Regions from separate parts of the Pseudoflavonifractor sp. An187 genome, predicted to be linked through region 1. Evidence: riboswitches for the same ligand, from Rfam matches in the RefSeq annotation. Region 1 holds a riboswitch; each other region holds the start of a gene.
What was found. Region 1 has a riboswitch for thiamine pyrophosphate ahead of B5F22_RS08460 (thiamine-binding protein). Riboswitches for the same ligand answer to the same signal wherever they lie in the genome.
Positions count from the first base shown of each region.

Region 2: it holds a riboswitch for thiamine pyrophosphate, as region 1 does, so the genes downstream of both, thiM (hydroxyethylthiazole kinase) here and B5F22_RS08460 (thiamine-binding protein) in region 1, are expected to answer to the same signal.
Region 3: it holds a riboswitch for thiamine pyrophosphate, as region 1 does, so the genes downstream of both, thiC (phosphomethylpyrimidine synthase ThiC) here and B5F22_RS08460 (thiamine-binding protein) in region 1, are expected to answer to the same signal.

Region 1 covers NZ_NFKG01000018.1:22,644-24,840, forward strand. Annotated here, with positions in the region: gene B5F22_RS08450 (ABC transporter substrate-binding protein) at 1-299, opposite strand, end outside; gene B5F22_RS08455 (ABC transporter permease) at 299-1,087, opposite strand; gene B5F22_RS08460 (thiamine-binding protein) at 1,053-1,355, opposite strand; TPP riboswitch at 1,409-1,515, opposite strand; gene B5F22_RS08465 (GHKL domain-containing protein) at 1,542-2,197, opposite strand, start outside.
Region 2 covers NZ_NFKG01000002.1:133,488-135,684, reverse strand. Annotated here, with positions in the region: gene B5F22_RS02230 (cytidylate kinase-like family protein) at 1-33, opposite strand, end outside; gene B5F22_RS12720 (hypothetical protein) at 52-183, opposite strand; gene B5F22_RS02225 (TetR/AcrR family transcriptional regulator) at 170-787, opposite strand; TPP riboswitch at 953-1,060, shown strand; gene thiM (hydroxyethylthiazole kinase) at 1,114-1,944, shown strand; gene thiE (thiamine phosphate synthase) at 1,925-2,197, shown strand, end outside.
Region 3 covers NZ_NFKG01000001.1:82,852-85,048, forward strand. Annotated here, with positions in the region: gene B5F22_RS00410 (ABC-ATPase domain-containing protein) at 1-773, shown strand, start outside; TPP riboswitch at 811-915, shown strand; gene thiC (phosphomethylpyrimidine synthase ThiC) at 996-2,197, shown strand, end outside.

The DNA.
Region 1 (2,197 bases):
TCCTGGAAGGACACGCCGAACTGGGCCTTGCCCGAGGCCACCAGCACCTCCGCGCCGTCCTCGGGGGGCTGCACCACCTCCACCTCCAGGCCGACATCCTCAAAATAGCCGTTGGCCATGGCCACATAGATGCCGGTGTGGTTGGTGTTGGGGGTCCAGTCCAGCACGAAGGTGATCTTCTCCAGGTCCTTCTCTCCGTCCTGGGTGTTGTTCTCGGTCTTCTGCCCGCAGGCAGTGAGAGACGCCGCCAGACCCAGGGTCAGCGCCCCGGCCAGCAGACGATACGTCCATTTCTTCATCATTTGTTCCTCCTCTTCTCCTCATCCACGGAGCGGTAGGGCATACACCGCCGCTCCAGCCACCCCACCAGGGCCATGAGGGCCAGGGACAGGGCGGAAATCAAAAAGATCACAGCAAACATCTTGTCAAAGGCAAAGGCCTTTTTCACCCGGGTCATGTACACGCCCAGGCCGCCGAAGCCGCCCAGCCACTCGCTGATGACGGCGCCCACGATGGAGTAGGCGGCGGCGATGCGCAGCCCGGAAAAGAACTGGGGCAGAGCCCAAGGGCATTTCAAGTAGCGGAAAATCTGCCACCGCCCCGCTCCCATGGAGCGCAGCAGCCCCACGGCGTCGGGGTCCACCCCCCGGAAGCCGTCCAGCAGCCCCACCGTCACCGGGAAAAAGGTGACCAGCACCACCAAAATAACCTTAGGAGTCATCTCGTAGCCAAACCACAACACCAGCAGGGGCGCAATGGCCACGGTGGGGATGGTCTGGGTGATAACCAGAATGGGGTAGAAAATCTTGTACAGCAGTTCAAAGGCATCCATGGCCACGGCGAACACAAAGCCCACCGCCACCCCGATGCACAGGCCCAAGGCGGCCTCCTGCAAGGTGATGAGCAGGTTTTCCCACAAGGATGGGGCGTCGGTGACAAAGGCGGTGACCACCTGCACCGGGGAGGGCAGCATGTAGCTGGGCACCAGCCCGGACACACACACCAGCTGCCACACCACCAGCAGCACCGCCACCCCGGCAATCCCGGGCAGTTTAGCCCTGGTGGTGTTTGGTAACTTTCTGATCAATGGTGAGAATCTCCCCTTCCGGCTCGTAGACCACCTTGATGTAGGCGGACACCTTGGGGGCCCCCGCCCGGACGGCCACGTGCTGGCACTCCTTGACAATATCCATGAGCTGGTCGTAGTTATCCCCCTCGATGGTGGTCTCAAAGGGGCCCACATAGTAGTTCAGGCCGGTGGAGCGGATGTAGTCGATGACCTCGTCCACCATGCGCACCAGTTCCTGGTCGTTGTCCGCCTGGGGCAGACTCTGAATGGCAACACTTGCTTTCATAGCACTTCCTCCATATCCATAAAAAATACCCCGCCGGCAATACCGGCGGGGCATGACAAAACACGGATGCTCCCTACGCTGGCATTACCCAGATCAGGTTAAGGGTCGCAGGATATACCTGCCTCTCAGCTCCTTCCCTGGAGCTCCCCTGTCAACATGCCAGTTTAGTCCTTTTTTCGGCGGTTGTCAACACTTTGTGTCCTGTGCCATCCTCCGTGATTCTCGGACCGATACCCTCTGCCCAATCATCACCGTCATGGTAAACCGCCGCTTCTCCGGATCATAGTCCCACTGGAAGTCCCCTTCATACTTTTTCAGGGCCTTGGCCACACTTTTCAGCCCAAAACCGTGGCCCTCTCCCCCCGCCTTGGTGGAGCGCAGCCCTTCTTCTCCCACAATGGGGGGCCGATCACAGCTGTTTTCCACCACCACCACCTGGTAGCCGTTGCGCAGGGCGGTGGCCAGCTCCACCCACTTTTCCTGGGAGTCCCGGGCGGCGGTGAGGGCGTTGTCCAGGAGGTTGCCCAGAATGGCCACCAGGTCGAAATCCTCCACGCCCTCCAGGTTGCACAGCTGCACATCATAGGTGAAGGCGATGTTCTTCAGCTCACAAGCGGTGACGTACTTGTCCACCATCACGTCCAGGGCCCGGTTGCCGCTGTGACAGCGGCGGGTGTATGCCTGGAGCTGCTGCTCCATCTGGGCGATGTATTGCTCCACTTTGGGGTCCTGGTTCAGGTTTCGGATGGCCTCCAGGTGATTTTTGGCGTCGTGGGCATAGCTTCTCAGCTGCTGATTCTGCCGCTCCAAAATCTCATAATAGGACTGCTCCATCTGGAGCT
Region 2 (2,197 bases), on a different contig from region 1:
GTACTCTTTGGCTAAACCAGTTTCGGCGGCGATCTGGTTGGGATCGCCAATCTACCCGATGAAAAAGGTATCCGCCAAGCTGTACAGAATCACAATCATTTGGCTGACCACGGTGGGAATGGCCAGCTTGGCCACCGCCTTCCCCACCGGCATGGTGGTAAATAGTTCGTTATTCTTCGTCATGGTTTCTCTCTCCTGCTCTGTTCTTCTCTCCTGCATCCACCTCAGCGTGGAGTCCGTCCAGGAAACACTGAATGGCAATGTCCCGGCTCTCCCCCACATCGGTGGTATCGTAGTAATAAAAATATCCCAAGTCCTCCTGGGCAATGAACCCGTGGAGGATGGCACGGAACACCCGCTGCCAGTGGGCCACCCGCTCCTGGGGCAGACCATAGCCGGAGAGCACCTCCACCGCCGTTTTCAGAAGCGGCAGAGCCAGTTCCTTGGCCTGGTCATCCTCCTGGGAGGGGATGGACATCATCAGCCGATACAGCCCCTTATTCTCCACCACAAAGGCGTGGTAGGCCTGGGCAAACGCCCGCACCGCCTGGTCCCTCTCCTTCCCTGCCACCGCTGCCTCCTGATGGGCCACAAATTTGTCAATGGCATAGCGGAACACCTCTCGCTGGAGCTGTCGGGTATTTTGTATGTGGTTGTACAGAGACGGGGTCTTTACCCCCAGCCTGCGGGCCAACTCATGGAGCGACACGGTGGGTTGTCCCGTGTGTTCCATGCAGGCCACCGCCTCGGACACAATGACCTCTCTGGTCAATCCCTTTGCACTCATATTCATTCCTCCAAAAACTAATAGCATTAGTTGTCAATCAAAACCACGCCGTTACAAGTAATTACTCCGTTTTCACCAGTATTGTCTCTTCTTGCCCAGGTATTTCACAAGAAAAATTTACAGTATTTTCTCTTCTCCCCTTGCCTTTGGACCAGAGAAGCCCTATAATACCCTTTGGGGAGCTTGTACACAGGCTGAGAGGATGGTGTGACCATCGACCCGTGAACCTGATGCGGGTAATGCCGACGTAGGAAGCTTGTGAGAGATTCGTTGGGAGACAGCCTGCCAGGTCGTCTCCCATTTTTCTTTGGAAGGAAGTAGAACACATGAATCGCTTCACACAACCGCTGGGTCAGGTGCACGCCGTCGCTCCCCTGGTCCAGTGCATCACCAACTTTGTCACCGTCAACGACTGCGCCAACATCATTTTGGCCTCTGGCGCTTCCCCCTCCATGGCCCAGGATATCCGGGAAGTGGAGGAGGCCGTATGCGGCGCCCACGCCCTGGTGTGCAACATGGGGGCCATGGACTTTGTGGACTCCATGATCTTAGCAGGGCGTAAGGCCAACGAGCTGGGCAAGCCCGTGGTACTGGACCCGGTGGCTGCCGGAGGTACTCAGCTGCGCCGGGATGAGTCCAAGCGCCTACTGGACCAGGTACAGTTTGCCGCCATCCGAGGCAACGCCTCGGAGATCCGCTTTTTGGCCGGCCAGCACGCCGTGGGCAGCGGTGTGGATGTGAGCGCCATGGACGCCATCACAAAGGAGAATTTGGGGGAGGCCGTGGAGATGGCCGCCACCCTGGCTGCACAGCTCCACACCGTGATTGCCATCTCCGGAGTGCTGGACATTGTCTCTGATGGGAATGAGACGGTGGTGCTGCGCAACGGCTGCGCCACCATGGCCCGTATCACAGGCAGCGGCTGCATGCTCACCTCCCTCATCGGGGCCTTCTGCGGCGCTCTGCCCCAGGACACCTTTGCCGCCACCGTGTCCGCCATGGCCGCCATGGGTGTGGCCGGTGAACTGGCGGAGGAACAGCGGCTGAAGAAGGGCACGGGCAACGCCACCTTCCGCACCGATCTCATCGACGGGATTTTTAACTTGACTGAGGAACAACTACAGGAGAAGATGCGCTATGAAGTTTACAAAAGATGAAATCCGCAGCTCCATGCTGCTCTACGCCGTCACTGACCGCATGTGGCTCAAGCCCGGCCAGACTCTGGTGGACGTGTGCCAGGAGGTGTTGGAGGGCGGCGCCACCTTCTTGCAGATTCGAGAGAAAGACCTGGATGCCTCTGCCTTTGAGCAGGAGGCCCAGGCCCTCAAAGAGCTGTGCGCCCGGTACCGTGTCCCCTTTGTAGTCAATGACAGCGTGGAAATCGCCCTGGACATCGACGCCGACGGGGTC
Region 3 (2,197 bases), on a different contig from region 1:
TGCCCAATGGAACGGACACCACCCGCTTCACCACCCAGGACGCCAGCGGCAGTACCTCCCAGGCTGCCAATGTGGTGGAGAGTATGGAGGCTGGAACCTCTCTGCTGCTCATGGATGAGGACACCAGCGCCACCAACTTCATGATTCGGGACGAGCTGATGCAGCGGGTCATTCACCGGGACATGGAGCCCATCACCCCGTTTTTGGAGCGTGTGGAAGAGCTGTATCACACCCACGGCATCTCCACCATTTTGGTGGCAGGCAGCTCTGGCGCCTATTTCCACCCCGCTCACCACATCATTCAAATGGACCGATATATCCCCAGGGACATTACCGCACTGGCCAAAGAGGCGGCACAGGCATTCCCCTCCACCTGTGCCCAGCTGGAGCCTGCACCGGCTCCCAATGTACACCGCTGTCCCCGTAGATCGGAGGAGTTTGGCCAAGGTGATCGGGTAAAACTGAAAACCTTGGGGCGGGATGGGGTATCCATCAACCGCGAGACCATCGACCTTCGGTACGTGGAGCAGCTCACTGACCCGGAACAACTCACTGCACTGGGGTACTGTTTGATATACGCCCAGAAGCATCTCATGGACGGCAGGCGCACCCTGCAACAGGTGGTGGAGGAACTGGAACAAATCATGGACCGCAAGGGCCTGGAGGCTCTGTGCGGACGGGAGGGAGCCTTTTTGGCCCGGCCCAGACGACAGGAGATCTTCGCCTGTTTCAACCGGTACCGGGGGCTGAACCTGGCTGGAAAAACTTCTTGAGTTCTCTTCTGAATCGTTGTATAATACCATTGTTTACAATTGAAAACGGGGAGCTTGTAGACAGGCTGAGAGGAAGGTGTGCCCTTCGACCCATGAACCTGATTTGGATAATGCCAACGTAGGGAGACATATGCCGTCATCAGCGGGGATACCAAGTCAGGTATCCCCGCTGTTTCTGTTTCAACGCTCATCCAACCCGCAGCCAGAAAGGAAGAGATCAACATGAGAACATACACAACCCAGATGGACGCAGCCCGTCAGGGCATCATCACCCCGGAGATGAAGGCGGTGGCCGCCAAAGAGTACCGCACGGAGGAGGAGATTCGGGAGCTGGTAGCCAAAGGACAGGTGGCCATCTGTGCCAATAAACTCCACACCTGTCTGGACCCCAACGGCGTGGGTTCTATGCTTCGCACCAAAATCAACGTCAATCTGGGGGTGTCCCGGGACTGCAAAGACTATGACGTGGAGATGCAGAAGGTGATGGCGGCAGTGAATATGGGGGCAGAGGCCATCATGGACCTGTCCTCCCACGGCAACACCCAGCCGTTCCGCCGGAAGCTGACCCAGGAGTGCCCTGCCATGATCGGCACGGTCCCCGTATACGACAGTGTCATCCACTATCAGCGGGATTTGGCCACTCTCTCCGCCAAGGACTTCATCGACGTGGTGCGACTCCACGCCCAGGACGGGGTGGATTTTGTCACCCTCCACTGCGGCATTACCCGCAAAACCATCGACCAGATCAAAAACCACAAGCGGAAAATGAACATCGTCTCCCGGGGCGGCTCCCTGGTGTTTGCCTGGATGAGCATGACCGGGGAAGAGAACCCCTTCTATGAGTACTTTGACGAGATTCTGGATATCTGTCGGGAATATGACGTGACCATCTCCCTGGGAGATGCCTGTCGCCCCGGCTGTCTGGCCGATGCCAGTGACGTATGCCAGATTGAAGAGCTGGTACGCTTGGGCGAGCTGACCCGCCGAGCCTGGGCCAAAAACGTACAGGTGATGGTGGAGGGCCCCGGCCACATGCCCCTGGACCAGATTGAGGCCAACATGAAGCTCCAGCAGACCATTTGCATGGGCGCTCCCTTCTATGTGCTTGGTCCCCTTGTCACGGATATCGCCCCTGGCTACGACCACATCACTGCCGCCATCGGCGGGGCAGTGGCCGCTTCGGCAGGCGCTGCCTTCCTGTGCTATGTGACCCCCGCCGAACATTTGGCTCTGCCCAATGTGGAGGACGTGAAGCAGGGAATCATCGCCTCCCGCATTGCTGCCCACGCCGCGGACATCGCTAAGAAAATCCCCCATGCCAGAGACCTGGACGACGCCATGGCCGATGCCCGGCGGACCTTCGACTGGGACAAGCAGTGGGAATGTGCCATTGACCCGGAGACCGCCAAGGGCATCCGGGATGA